3 regions of the Bradyrhizobium sp. Leo114 genome follow, and region 3 is predicted to be linked to each of the others. Evidence: riboswitches for the same ligand, from Rfam matches in the RefSeq annotation. Region 3 holds a riboswitch; each other region holds the start of a gene.

Region 1 (4,780 bases), on a different contig from region 3:
GCGCAGCGGCAGGCCTTCCCGCAGTGCCGCTTCGTCGATCTGGATCATGCCTGCACCGGCCGCCTGCAGATCGCGCACCTCGTCGCGGATCGCGAGCGCGATCTGTCGGCACACGTCGCTGCGCGGCAGGTCGTCGCGGACGAACGACCAGTTCAGGATGGTCACGGGGCCGGTCAACATCGCCTTCACCGGCTTTGCCGTCAGTGACTGCGCGAATTGCCACCATTCGACCGTCATCGCCTGTGGTCGTGAGACGTCGCCGTAGAGGATCGGCGGCCGGACGCAGCGCGAGCCATAGGACTGCACCCAGCCGAGCTCGGTGAAGGCGAAGCCGGAAAGCTGCTCGCCAAAATACTGCACCATGTCGTTGCGCTCGAACTCGCCATGGACCAGGACGTCGAGCCCGATATTCTCCTGCCAACGGATGGCGCGCGCAGTCTGATGCTGCAGATAGGTCTTGTATGCGGTATCGCTGAGTGCACCATTGGCATGTGCGGCGCGTGCGTTTCTGACATCGGTTGTCTGCGGGAAGGAGCCGATGGTCGTGGTCGGGAAGCGTGGCAGATTGAACCGCTCGCGCTGCACCTCGGCACGCTCGGCGAACCGGCTGGCACGATGGCGCATGCCGCCATCGATGGCGGCGAGACGCTGGGCAACCTTGGCATCGTGAATCCGCGGTGAGGTCTTGCGCGCGGCCGCGGCGGCATCGGACGCTCGGATCGCTTCGGACGCAGGGGCCCGGCCACTTCCAAGCGCCGCGCCCAGCGCGGCAAGCTCTTCGAGCTTCTGCACCGAGAATGAAAGCCAGGTCTTCACCTCGGGATCGAGCTTGGTTTCCAGGGCGAGATCGATGGGTACATGAAGCAGCGAGCAGGATGGCGCGATCTGAATGCGCTCCTTGCCGAGCTTTGCGACGACGGGCCCAAGCTGATCGAGGATCCGGCTCAGATCTGCGCGCCAGACGTTGCGGCCGTCGATCACGCCGAGCGACAGCACCCGTTCTTTCGGAACGTCGATGAGATCGCCGAGCTGCTGGGGCGCGCGCACGAGATCGAGATGCAGGCCGGCGACCGGAAGATCAAACGCGACCGCACGATTGCCGCCGAGCCCGCCGAAATAGGTCGCCAGCATGATCCTGATGTCCGGCACCGCTTTGGCGATTTCGGAATAGGCGCGCCGTAGGGCTTGCTGAGCGGCGGCGTCCAGATCAAGCACGAGACAGGGCTCGTCGATCTGTACCCATTCCGCACCGCGGGCAGCGAGTTCGCGCAATAGTTCGATATAGACCGGCAGGAGCCTGTCGAGCAGCGACAGCGTGGCGAAATGCGGTTCCTTGGACTTGGCCAGTTTCAGGAACGTGACTGGGCCGACCAGCACGGGGCGGGTCTGATAACCCAGCGCCTTCGCCTCCTCATACTCTTCGATCGGCTTGCGTGATGAGAGTGCAAAATACTGGTTCTTGCGAAGCTCCGGCACCATGTAGTGATAGTTGGTGTCGAACCATTTCGTCATTTCGAGCGCCGCCACGCCATGTGCGTGATGGGCATGTCCGCAGGCCTCGTCATGCGCGTCGGCCTTGGCGCCACGCGCCATCGCGAAGTAGGTCGCAAGCGGCACCGCGCCGCCGGTCCAGCCATAGCTTTCTGGGATAGCGCCGACCATTGCGCAGGTGTCGAGCACCTGATCGTAGAACGAGAAATCGTTCGACGGGATCACGGTGATACCGAGTTTCTTTTGCCGCGCCCAATTGGCCGCGCGCAGCCCGACGCCGGTTTCGATCAGCGTCTTTTCGTCTGATGCGCCGGACCAGAAGCGTTCCAGCGCGAATTTCAGTTCACGCCGCGGACCGATCCGCGGCGTGCCGAGGGACGCAACAACAAGTGAAGTGGAAGACATTGGCTTAACCCCATGAGTTGGGGGCAAAGGCCGTAGTGACACGTCTGGATTCCCTGCGCGAGGTGCGCACGGAATCGCAACCGCACCACCGGGACACCCCGCCCGAGGACGTGTATGTTGTCGAGGCAGGTCTCCTGGCTCGCGGGTCGTTGCTGTGGTCCGGCCTTCCCGAAGCTTTGCAGGCTTCAGTGGCAATTGTGGACCGCGGCTCGCCGCTTACAGTTGCGGGGGCAGCTCCGGCTTTACACCGGCTTCCCTCTTAGCTCCGGAAAAGATCTCTCCGAAGAACCACGACGCGTTCACTTACCGGCAAGATCGCGCGAACGTCAACTCGGCTGACATCACGTGCGCGTGGAGCCGGTTGTTCACAGCGCCAACGGCATGGACCGGAATTTTTGCGCTTCGCCCATACGTGCCATTGACAGCATTCTCCAAATCGCACCAGATGTAGCTGTCACGGTCCATCATGACGCAAGGAATGGTGGCTAAGAGGGAAGCTGGTGATCGCGCGTTTCTCGCGAGAATCCAGCGCTGCCCCCGCAACTGTAAGCAGTGAGTTGCTCCCGATTTTAGACGTCACTGATGCGGCATCGCATTGGGAAGACGGGGAGTGACGCCGACCTGCGAGCCAGGAGACCTGCCGTGACAGCAAATAACGTCCACGGGCGGGGTGTCCCGGCGGCCGCTTGCAGGCTCATGCCGGTACGCCGCCGGCATCATCACGCAGCGTCGCCTCTGGCATCCGGCCCCAGCAACATCACGGGGTCTGCAAGATGTCACTCTCTCTCGATCGCGAAACCACCGCGTCACCTCTCATCCACCTGCGCCCCGAATCAATCGCGGCGCCGGAAGCACGGCTGCCGATGCAGGTGATCCGCCGCAATGGCACGGTGTCGCAATTCGATGCCGGGAAGATCTCGGTGGCGATGACCAAGGCCTTCCTTGCGGTCGAGGGGAATACGGCGGCTGCGTCGCGCCGCGTGCACGAAGCGGTCGAGGAATTGACCGCCGAAGTCGTCGGCGCGCTGTCGCGCCGGATGAGCGAAGGCCGCACCTTTCATATCGAGGACATCCAGGACCAGGTTGAACTGGCATTGATGCGCAGCGGCCATCACAAGGTGGCGCGCGCCTATGTGCTCTATCGCGAGGAGCGGGCGCGGCAGCGCGCCGAACAGCAGGCAACTAAATCCGCAACGGCATCGAGCGGGCCAATCGTCCACGTCACGCTCGCGGACGGCAGCAAGGTGCCGCTCGACCATGCGCGGCTGGCGATGATCGTCGGCGAGGCCTGCGCCGGGCTCGACGGTGTCGACGCTGCGCCTGTCGTCGCGGAAATCCAGCGCAATCTCTATGACGGCATCAGCCAGGAGGAACTCGCGCTCGCCAGCGTGATGGCAGCGCGTACGCTGGTCGAGCAGGAGCCGAACTACGCCTATGTCAGCGCGCGCCTCTTGCTCGACAAGCTCCGCACTGAAGTGCTGTCCTTCGTGCAGGGCGCGCCAACGACAGCGTCGCAGGCGGACATGGCGGTGCGCTATGGCGAATATTTTCCGGCCTGTATCAAGACCGGCATCAGGGCCGAATTGCTCGATCCCGAACTCGGCCGCTTCGACCTGAACAAGCTGGCCGCGGCACTGAAGCCGGAGCGCGATCTTGCGTTCCAGTTCTTAGGGCTGCAGACGCTTTATGATCGCTATTTCCTGCATGTCCGCGGCCACCGGATTGAATTGCCGCAAGCGTTCTTCATGCGCGTCGCCATGGGGCTTGCACTGCGCGAGATCGATCGGGAGGCGCGCGCGATCGAGTTCTACAATCTCCTGTCCTCCTTCGACTTCATGGCGTCGACGCCGACGCTCTTCAATTCCGGCACGCTGCGGCCGCAATTGTCGTCCTGCTTCCTCACCACCGTTCCTGACGATCTCGACGGCATCTTCAAGTCGATCAAGGACAATGCGCTGCTCGCCAAGTATTCCGGCGGCCTCGGCAATGACTGGACGCGGGTGCGCGGGCTGGGCGCCCATATCAAGGGCACCAATGGCGAGAGCCAGGGCGTCGTGCCGTTCCTTAAAGTCGCCGACGACACCGCGATTGCCGTCAACCAGGGCGGAAAACGCAAGGGCGCGGTCTGTGCCTATATCGAGACCTGGCATATCGACGTCGAAGAATTCCTCGACCTGCGCAAGAACACCGGCGACGACCGCCGCCGCACCCACGACATGAATACCGCCAACTGGGTGCCTGATCTCTTCATGCAGCGCGTCGAGGCCGACGGCGAATGGACGCTGTTCTCGCCGGACGAGACGCCCGATCTGCACGATCTCTACGGCAAGGCCTTTGCCGAGCGTTACGCTTTCTACGAAGACAAGGCCGCGCGCGCCGAGATGCGGGTATCCAAGAAGATCCGTGCCGTCGATCTCTGGCGCAAGATGCTGACCATGCTGTTCGAGACCGGACATCCCTGGATCACCTTCAAGGACCCCTGCAATTTGCGTTCGCCGCAGCGCCACGCCGGCGTGATCCATTCCTCCAATCTCTGCACCGAGATCACGCTCAACACTTCGGATGAGGAGACTGCGGTCTGCAATCTCGGCTCGATCAACCTGCTCAATCACGTCGGCGAGCGCGGGCTCGATACGGCCAGGCTGAAGCGGACGGTCGCGACCGCGATGCGGATGCTCGACAATGTCATCGACATCAATTTCTACACCATTCCCGAGGCGCGGCGCTCGAACCTGCGGCATCGGCCGGTCGGCTTCGGGTTGATGGGATTGCAGGATGCGCTGCACGTGCTGCGGATCCCGCTTGCGTCCGACGCGGCTGTCGCCTTCGCCGATACCAGCATGGAGGCGATCGCTTATCACGCGATCTCGGCTTCCGTCGATCT
Region 2 (4,780 bases), on a different contig from region 3:
GCCACAACCCTTGCCTGAGAGTCGCGCCGGCGTGCGGACGCATTTGGCGATGCAGGCGCTGCTCGGCCACGCCTCCCGCGGCGGCACCAGGCGCGACATTCTGGTCGAGTGCGGCGATCTCTTGAAGACCTCGGGGCCCTACAACGCCAGCACCGAGGAGCTGACGCCGGTGCGGCTCGACTGGCTCAGCGCCGTGCCGCTGACGATGACGGTCGGCCTCACTCTGGTCTCGCCGAAACTGGCAAAGACGGTCGCCCGCGGCGGCTTCGGCGCGCATCTGCTCGATGTGAAGAGCATCCGCAAGATCGAGCGCGACGATTTCGCGGGACTGCATCAACCTGCAAATCTCGCGTCTCACAACGGTTCGTCGTCGGGGCCGTAGCGATCGCGCTTCGGTGTGGCGATGTCGCCGTCTTCGTAGTCGTCGTCCTCCTCGTGACGCGCAGGTGGAGGCGGCGGCCTTGGCTTGCCGCCTTCCTGCTTCGGAGGTTGGCTTCTCTTCCCGATCCCGCCCATGTCGATCTCCCGCCATCACGACATAATGGCTGATTCGGGCGGAACAAGCCGGTCCGCGCGTGGCTCGCGGACCGGCCGATCGCTTCAGAACGTGGCGCCGGCCTTCACCAGGAAAGTCCGACCCGGCAGCGGATAGGCGCTGAAGCGGCCGGGCGTGAAGTTCGAGGCAATGGCGTAGTCGTAATAGAGCGCATTCAGGACGTTGTTGACGCTGACCGACCAGAAGAAATGCTCATAGGCGCCGCTGAGCTTGAGGTCGATCGTCGCATCGCCCGGAATGCGCGTTTGCGTATTGGCCTGATCATTGTCCATGACGCGCGAGCTCCAGGCGCGCAGCGTGGCATCGAACACGAGATAGTTGTCCCAGACATTCCAGGTCACGCCGAGATTGCCGGTGTAGCGCGACACCAGCGGCACGTCGTTGCCGGCGAACTGTCCCTCGCGGAACACCGCGCGCGTGTAAGCCATGCCGCCGCGCAGCGACACGGTATCGCTGACGCGCAGCGAGGCCTGCGTCTCGGAGCCATAACGCCGGGTCGGATCGAGGTTGATGTTGTAGAACAGCACCGGATTGAAATGGATCTCGTTCTCGAGGTCCATGTTGTAGATGCTGGTTTGCACCTGGAAGCGGCCCGTCTTGACGCGGAAGCCGGCTTCGACGTCGTGCGAGGTCTGCGTCTTCAACTGGAAATTCTGCGGCAACGGGTTGAAGTCCGCATCGAACGCGGGTCCGGTGGACGTGCGCTCGTCGACATCGGGCGTGCGAAACGCGTGCGCGGCGCGGGCGAACACCGAGAACATTTCGGTGAAGCGATGCTCGACGCCGACATGCAGCGCGTAATTGGTCTCGCTCTGGTCGAGCGGCGTCGCCTGCGCGTCGAAGGCGAACGGCGCGTTCGGATCGTAGCGGTCGCGCGCGCTGAGCCAGGTGTTCTGCACCCGCGCGCCATAGGAGAAATCGGTGGTGGGCAAGAGGCCAACCGTGTGCTGCCAATAGCCGGCGAGCGACTGCTGCGACAGGTCGTAGGTATGGATCGGTGGCACGCCCCGGAACGCGCCGCGCTGCTGGTGGAACGTTGCATCGTAATAGTCGATGCCGGTCAGGATCGACGAGGGAATCCCGAAGATCGAATTGCTGATGCTCAGCCGCGGCGTGATCGACCAGGTCTGCAACGCGGCGTCATTGTAGGTGGATGCCGCGCTGATGAATGGCGAGGTGCCGAAGAACGCGCCTTGCGTGTCCTTCTGGCGGTAGCCGCCATCGACGATCAGGTCGACACCGTTCAGGAGCGTCTTGGTGAAGCCCGTCGTCGCGCTCGCGCCCTGCTGGTTGCCATAGTCGAACGGCGTGGCGGCGCCCTTGCGATCGGTGACGAGCTGATTGACGCCGATCGAAGGATCGACCAGCCTGCCGCCGGGAAAGCCCAGCTTCTGGTCGTCGCCGGTCACCGTCAGGAAGGCTTTCAGGTCCGGCGTCGTGTAGTTGAGATTGCCGACGCCGTTGCGCTGGTCGAGCGCATTGTTCACGCGGTAGCCGTCGGACTTGATGCCGTTGCCGTAGAACGACGCCGACCATGGTCCCGAATTCATCGCGATCGAGATCGCGGCCATGCGCTGGTTGAAGGAGCCATAGCCGGCTTCGCCGCGGATCGAGACCGGCGGGCCGCCGACACCGGTCTTGGTGACGATGTTGATCACGCCGCCTATCGCATTGTCGCCGTAGAGCACGGCGCCGCTGTTGCCGCGGGTGATCTCGACGCGCTCGATCGAATCGAGTGGGATGGTCGACAGATCCACCTGCGCCATGTCGATGTCGTTGAGCCGTCGCCCGTTGAGCAGGAACAGCGTGTTGGCGGTGGCGAACGCGCCGAAGCCGCGCAGGTCGACCGAGGTCTTGGCGCCGTTCACGCCGCCATAGAGCGATTGAAGCTGCACGCCGGGGGCCTGCGCGATGATCTCGGCCAGAACCTGGGTCGGCGAATGCGCGATGTCGTCGGCGGTGATCACGGTCGAGGACGTCCCGACAATGCCGGCAAATTGCGGGCCGCCGCCACCGCCACCGGATGAAGCTCCGCCAGCGGCGGCGCCGCCAGCGCCCGCGCCGCCGGCCGGCTGCGCGTTGGTCGGCACCTGGCCCGGCGCGGGACGCCGGGGACCTGGAGTGCCGTCGGAAGCGGGCTTGGCACGGGTGCGGTTGTGGTCGCCGGGCGCCCTGACCTCGACCGGCGGCAATTGCTCGGAGGGCGCTTCCTGCGCCTGCGCGGCGGAAACATACAAAGCGGGCGCCAGCATGCTCGACGCGAGCAGCAGCGCGCGGCGTTGCTTGGTGGCTGTGGTAGCAGAGAACATCGGCGAGACCTCGGTATGACGTCAGTGGCACGTCACAGCGAACCAAGGCTCACCATCGCGTTTCGCGCTTCAGGTGAAGCAAATGCCTGTACTCCCCGACCGACATCGTCGCGTGTGACCACGTATGACGGCAGGTCTCCTGGCTCGCGGGTCGTTACCCTTCGTCGCCTTCCCAGGACCGAGACTCCCAGTGGCATATGACGAAGGATTCACCGCATACAGTTGCGGGGGCAGCCGCGGCTTTACGGGAAGTTTCCCGGTACCGCATTCCCTTTTGATCCCGATAGGAACCGTCGGGGCCATCTAGGATTTCGGCGGCACGTGAGTCAATCCCGGCGAAACTGCGGCTCCCTGGCTCCCATACGTTTTTTTGTTCCGGTGTCGCTTGTCTGCCACCGAATTCGCTGCAAGAAGCAGGGCGCGATGAGTGCACAGGATTTCACGATAGCGGCGGGTCTGGCCGCGCGGCGGCGGTTGGGGGCGACCGTTGCAATGATTGCGTTGGTTGCCTTGCTGATGCTGATCTCGCTCGGCACCGGCCCGGTGCGGCTGTCGCCGCTGACGGTGATCGAGGCGCTGTTCGGTGGCGGCAGCGATGTCACGCAGGTGATCGTGCGCGAGATTCGCCTGCCGCGCACCATCCTGGCGTTTGCGATCGGCGCCATCCTCGGTCTGTCAGGCGCGGCGCTGCAAGGCCTGTTGCGCAATCCCTTAGCCTCGCCCTCGCTGTTCGGCGCGCCGCAATCGGCGGCGTTCGGTGCGGTGCTGGTGATCGCGCTGGGGTTGGCTGACGTCCGCTCCTATGCGCTGCCGGTCGCCGCCATCATCGCCGCATTCGGCTCGGTCTTCGTGCTGCTCGCGATCGCAGGCCGCAATGCGGGCCTCTTGATCCTGATCCTCGCCGGGCTTGCGATCTCGAGCCTTGCGGGCGCTGCGACGGCGCTGGTGATGAACCTCGCGAGCAATCCGTTCCTGGCGCTCGAGATCGCGTTCTGGCTGCTCGGCTCGCTGGAGGACCGCAGCTTCCAGCATGTCGCGCTGGCGCTGCCGTTCATCGTCGCCGGCGCGGCCATCCTGCTGTCGCAAGCCAGCGCCTTCCGCGCGCTCACGCTCGGCGAAGAGACCGCGCAAAGCCTCGGCGTCGATGTCGGCCGCCTGCGCCTGTTCGTGATCGCAGGCGTTGCGCTCGGCGTCGGTGGCGCGGTGGCGGTCACCGGCACCATCGGCTTCATCGGCCTGGTCGCGCCGCATCTGATGCGGCCCGTCATCGGCCACGATCCGGCGCGGCTGTTGGTGCCGAGCGCGCTTGCCGGCTCGGCGCTGTTGCTCGCGGCCGACATCGCGGTGCGCATCATCCCGTCGACGTCGGACATCAAGGTGGGCGTGTTGACCTCGATCATCGGCGTGCCGTTCTTCCTCTATCTCATCATGCGCGAGCGTCGCGCGCTCGGCGGAGGCGTCGCATGACGGCGCTTGTTGTAGAACACCTCAACGTCGTGCTCGCCGGCCGCCGCGTGCTCAACGATGTGTCGCTGCAACTCGCCTCCGGTCATCTCGTCGCGCTGGTCGGTCCGAACGGCGCCGGCAAAACCACGCTGCTGCGCGCGCTCGCCGGCCTCATTCCCTCCGACGGCGTCATCAAGGTGGGAGGCGAGGCGCTTGCCGCGCTGCCGCTGCGCGAACGGGCCAAGCGCTTCGGCTATCTTCCGCAAGGGCACATGGTGCATTGGCCGCTGCCGGCGCGCGACATCGTCGCGCTCGGCCGCTATCCGCATGGCGCGACCGATCCGGCGCGGCTGTCCCCGCGCGACACTGAGGCGGTGGTGCGGGCGATGCAGGCGGCCGATGTCATGGAGTTCGCGGAGCGGCGTGTCACCGAGCTTTCCGGCGGCGAGCGCAGCCGCGTTGCGCTGGC
Region 3 (4,780 bases):
CCGCCGAGCCAGACAAAGCGAGCTTCGACCGCTCCGAGCGGAGGCATCGATTGGAAGGCTGCGACAATCCGCGGCGCATCATGCCCAGCATATCGGACCGCCATCTCCCGGCTCGGGCCTCGGCCTGCAAAATACTCGCTCGGATTAAGCGACAGCCAACCGCTGAATGTCCATGTCAGGACGAAGATGCCGCCGATCAATCCGGCGATGTGATGCCAGGCCATCCATCCCCGATAAGGCGTGATGCTGCCCCGGGCATAACGCTGGCGCAATCGCAGCCGTAGAATGCCGATCCAGAAACCGGTAACCGCCACCACGAGGCAGATGCCTGATATCCAGAGCACCGCTTGCCGCCAAGTTGCGCCATCCTGGCGGAGGACCGTGGGATAGATCCAGTGTGGGATCGAGCCTAGCCAATTCCAGATCCGCTCACGTCGCGTGGTGTCGAGCGCCAGTTCACCGGTCTTCGCCGAGACATAGAGCTCGGTTCCGGCTTCATCTCCGAGCGACACCAGGAGGAGCGGCCGCAAGGGATCATAGCGCGCCGTGACACTCCATTGATCGCGTTCGATTGTGCCAATCAGCCTTGGATGCACGGCATTCGGATGATGGCGGGCGATCGCCAGCGCCTGCTCGGTCGTGATGTCCTCGATCGAATGACCGTCCGTTGCCGATATGGTCTTGCGTGCGCCATTCCAGTCCAGCAGCCGATAGACGGGGATATCGTTCAGCATGACGAGGCGAAGATCGCGCGGATAGTTCGCAACACCGGCGATGGCCATGGCCCGATCGGGCGCCACGAGCACGCGGTCCCAGGCGATCGGTGGCAGCGCCGCCCAGCGCTCGCGATCGGTCAACTGCGGGAACGCCACGTACATCATGACGATGCCCGAGACGAACCACATCGCAAACAGCAGGCAGGTCGCGATGCCGATCCAGCGATGGGTGATGTAAAGCCACCGCCGTCCTTTCCGGATCAACGCGCGGCGCATGATCAGAACTTCACGTTGACGGACACTTCTGCCGTGCGCGGCATGCCGAGCAGCCATTGCCCGGAAGGGGCGGACGTGGCGTAGACAGTGTCGAAGAGATTGTAGAGGCGAAGCGCCACCGTGGTTTGCCCGTCAGGCTTCCAGCGCAGTCCGCCGTTGACCACGGTGTAGGCGGGGCGAAGCTGGGTATTGGCGTTATCGGAGAATGTTTGCCCTACGATCTGCACGCCGCCGTAGACGGACCAGTTCGGCGCGAAGTCCCAGGTCAGCCACACGTTCGATACCTGCTGCGGCACATTCGTCGGAACGTTGCCGGCGTAGCTGACGAGTTTGCCGCCCACCACCTGGCTGAAGTTGTCGTACCGGGCCCGCAGCACCGCGAGATTGGCATCGACGCGCCAACCATCATTCAGTGCCAGGCCGATCGATGCTTCGATCCCGCGCGACGATTGCTGGCCGACTTGCAGCGCCAGGCCGGCGGGATTGTTGGGATCCGGGACCAGCAGGTTGTTCTTGACGATTTCGTAACCTGCCAGCGTCCATTCACCACGGCCGCCCCAGAATGATTGCTTGACCCCAACCTCGGTTTGCTTGCCCGTGGCAAGCTGGAAGGTTTTCTGCGTGGCCGACAGCGAGATGAGATTGGTGACGGGATCGACGGCTGTCGCATACTGTCCGTAAAAGGCGAGGTTCGAGACGGGCGTGTAGACCACGCCGGTTCGCCAGCTCGTGCCCGACAGCGAGATATCGAAATTATTCGTTGGTGTCCTGTAATCGGTGCGGTCGACATCCGGCCGGTCGAACCTGATACCGCTTACAACGGACAACTGATCGGTCAGCGACAGCCGGTCCTCGGCAAACAACGCATATTGATTGACGATCGCATTGTAGCCGGGCGTGGTTCGCGTCGTGGAGGTCGCAAAAGACCCCATGTCGCCGGCATAGGGATCAACCGAAGATGCGCCGCCATAGGGCGAATTGTTGGTGTGGGTAAAATCGATCCGGTTGACGTCGAAGCCCGCAACGAACTCGTTGGCGAAGCCCAGCAGATGACCACGAAACGTTGCGTCCATCCGGTTACCGACCTGAGCCTGGTCGTGGAATATCTCGATGTAGCTGGTTCGGTCGATCAACCGTGTTGCAGGATTCCAACTATAGTTCTCGACATCACGCCAATGCCGACGGCTGGTCAGATAGTAGAGTGTGTTCTGGACCTTGACTCCTTCCGTCACGTCCCACTCGGTCTTGAACTGGCTCCAGTTATCCTGATAGCGGATCGCGCTGTCGAGCACGTTGTAGTTCTTGAACCGCAACGTGTCGTCGATCCCGCCGTTGATCAGCGGTGTGCCGAAATAGCGCGAGGGGCTTCGATTGCTGTAGTCGTTCGAGAGTGTGAAAGCGAGGTTTTCGGCGGCCTGGACCCGCACCGCGGCGGAGACCGCAACATTCGACGTCTCGTCGCGATCAACCCAGCCGTTCGAGATGTTGCCGATGGCATTGACGCGATAGGATACGTTCGGATTGATCGGGCCGCCGCTATCCACCGCAATGCGTCGCGTCGTATTGGTGTCGAGCGATATCTCGGCATCGTTGTAGGGCGTCGTGACCGGTTTCTTGGGGATCACATTGATGATCCCACCAATTGCGCCTTCCCCGTACAGAACGGAGGCTGGCCCGCGCATGACCTCGATGCGATCCGCCGACCACGTATCGAATGGAAAGGTCACGGTTCCTGCGCCAACATAGAGGCGAGTGCCATCGTACAGCGTCATCACCGAATTGCTTCCGGTGAAGCCGCGCGTGCTGAACGAGAGGCCGCCATTGCCGGGCGCCGGGCTCGCGGTAAAGCCCACTGCGTTCTGGGTGACCGCGTCCGTGACATTATGCTGGCCGCGTTCTGCGATGGTCTGCGACGTAATCGTTTCGACGCTGGCGGGCGTCTGCAGCGGAGTGAGGTTGAGGCGGCTGCCACTCGCGTTCAGCTTGTTCAGGTTTAGCGTCGGAGATGGCCTGTCGGATGTTGCGGAGGGCGTGGTGCTTCGCGCCGCCGGGCTCCGGCTCGACTGAGATTGCGCAGGTCGCGCTGCGGAAGTTGAACGCTGATGATTGAGACGCTTTGCCGCAGGCTTTTGCGGCTGGATAACGCTCACCGGAGGCAAGACATGGGACGTCTCAGGCTGCTGGGCCTTTGCCGAAGAAGATTCGAGCAGGAGAACCGGCAGGAAGTATCTGAAAGCGAGCCGCGCAGCATCACGCTGCCTTACGATAGGAACGATAGAGAGCACGAGCAGACCTCGGTATGACGTCAGTGGCACGTCACCGCAAACGAGGTCTCGCTCGAACGTGCCTATGGCACGCCGGACGAAAACAATGTCTGTACTCCCCGACCGACATTTTTGCGTGTGACCACGGCTGACGGCAGGTCTCCTGGCTTGCGGGTCCCAACCCTTCGTCGCCTTCCCAGGACCGAGGCTCCCAGTGGCGCATGACGAAAGATTCGCCGCTCACAGTTGCGGGGGCAGCCGCGGCATAGAGGAGAAGTCCCCGCACCGCGTTCCCTTTTGATCCCCGTAAGGGGAACCGTCAGTCGTGATCTAGGAGGTTGTCTGAGCCGAAGTCAATCCTCTCATTGCAGGCTCTGGACGGAGCGGAGAAGCCACGTCGGGCCGGCCGGCCAAGCCGTCCTTGGTATCAAACATCTGCGAGTCCAGAGGGATCTTCCGCAAGCCGCTCTGCCCATCTCAGATCGTCCTTGTCTACAAGCTTCTCGTGCACGGCGAGGAACGCATTCGTCGCATCAGGGCCGCAATCGGCCAAAGCGGCCTCCAGGCGCGCGAATTGCCGGCGGAGCACTGTCTGAACAAGTTTGCGGCCTTTGGCCGTAGGGTAGAGTCGTTTCTGCCTTCGGTCCTCTTCGCCAATCTTCGCGATCAGCAGGCCGTCCTTGACGAGTTGCCGCATGGTCGGATTCAAATTCTGGTGCGACACACGCATCGCACGCAAGAGATCACTGACCGTCGCTCCCGGATTCATCGCGGTCAGAACCAACACACGATTGTGCAGGCGGGTGAGACCGTAGGGCTCCAGTGCGGCTTCGGCGTCTGCGGCAAGAATCACGTTGGCGAAGAAATGCAGCAAAAACGCCTTCAGAGTCTTTTTGCGAAGATCGGCTGGGACTTCTGACTGCGCCTTAGAGGCGTGAGAGGAATTCTGCTGCTTCACCAAACCGACCATCCCTGTGAATCCGCCACCTCCTTAACCGACAATCTAGGTCCCAGCCAGACGTCCCGCAACGCCAAATATCACAATAAACTTGTACTATATAAATTATTGGGGTATCTGTCGCCATCCGGTCGCAGGTTTCAGTGCCGTGACCGGCCTTAGGCTGGAGACAGTCGTTCTGTCGCCACTTGGGGCAGGAACGCACGACAGCTTCGAGCAAAAACAACAGAGCTGTTAGGATGGGAGGAAATTGTGAACTGGAAATTTTGGACGGCTTCGATTGCGGTTCTTGTTGCAGTGCTGGCGGCGCCGCCCGCAAATGCAGGGCCAAACGGCATCACCATAGGGGTGCTCAACGATCAGAGCGGACCCTACGCCGACGGCTCGGGAAAAGGTTCGGTCGTAGCAGCGCAGATGGCGATCGAAGATTTCGGCGGAAGCGTGCTCGGCAAACCGGTGAAATTGATCTCGGCCGATCACCTGCAAAAGGTCGACGTAGCGACATCCATTGCCCGCAAATGGCTCGACGTCGAGCAAGTCGACCTTATCCTCGACGTTCCGAACTC

What was found. A riboswitch is a leader RNA that binds a small molecule or an ion and turns the genes downstream of it on or off. The one in region 3 is predicted to bind cobalamin.
Region 1: it holds a riboswitch for cobalamin, as region 3 does, so the genes downstream of both, metE (5-methyltetrahydropteroyltriglutamate--homocysteine S-methyltransferase) here and ACZIRK_RS22810 (TonB-dependent receptor) in region 3, are expected to answer to the same signal.
Region 2: it holds a riboswitch for cobalamin, as region 3 does, so the genes downstream of both, ACZIRK_RS24450 (TonB-dependent receptor) here and ACZIRK_RS22810 (TonB-dependent receptor) in region 3, are expected to answer to the same signal.

The regions. Positions count from the first base shown of each region.
Region 1 is NZ_JBUYEN020000005.1:249,284-254,063, forward strand. Features, by position in the region: gene metE (5-methyltetrahydropteroyltriglutamate--homocysteine S-methyltransferase) at 1-1,896, opposite strand, end outside; cobalamin riboswitch at 2,004-2,204, opposite strand; cobalamin riboswitch at 2,337-2,555, shown strand; gene ACZIRK_RS08755 (ribonucleoside-diphosphate reductase subunit alpha) at 2,670-4,780, shown strand, end outside.
Region 2 is NZ_JBUYEN020000020.1:155,493-160,272, forward strand. Features, by position in the region: gene ACZIRK_RS24440 (ATP-grasp domain-containing protein) at 1-382, shown strand, start outside; gene ACZIRK_RS24445 (hypothetical protein) at 355-516, opposite strand; gene ACZIRK_RS24450 (TonB-dependent receptor) at 601-2,865, opposite strand; cobalamin riboswitch at 2,978-3,175, opposite strand; gene ACZIRK_RS24455 (FecCD family ABC transporter permease) at 3,358-4,332, shown strand; gene ACZIRK_RS24460 (ABC transporter ATP-binding protein) at 4,329-4,780, shown strand, end outside.
Region 3 is NZ_JBUYEN020000018.1:122,952-127,731, reverse strand. Features, by position in the region: gene ACZIRK_RS22815 (PepSY domain-containing protein) at 1-992, opposite strand, end outside; gene ACZIRK_RS22810 (TonB-dependent receptor) at 995-3,268, opposite strand; cobalamin riboswitch at 3,393-3,592, opposite strand; gene ACZIRK_RS22805 (MarR family winged helix-turn-helix transcriptional regulator) at 3,684-4,226, opposite strand; partial or broken gene ACZIRK_RS22800 (ABC transporter substrate-binding protein) at 4,467-4,780, shown strand, end outside.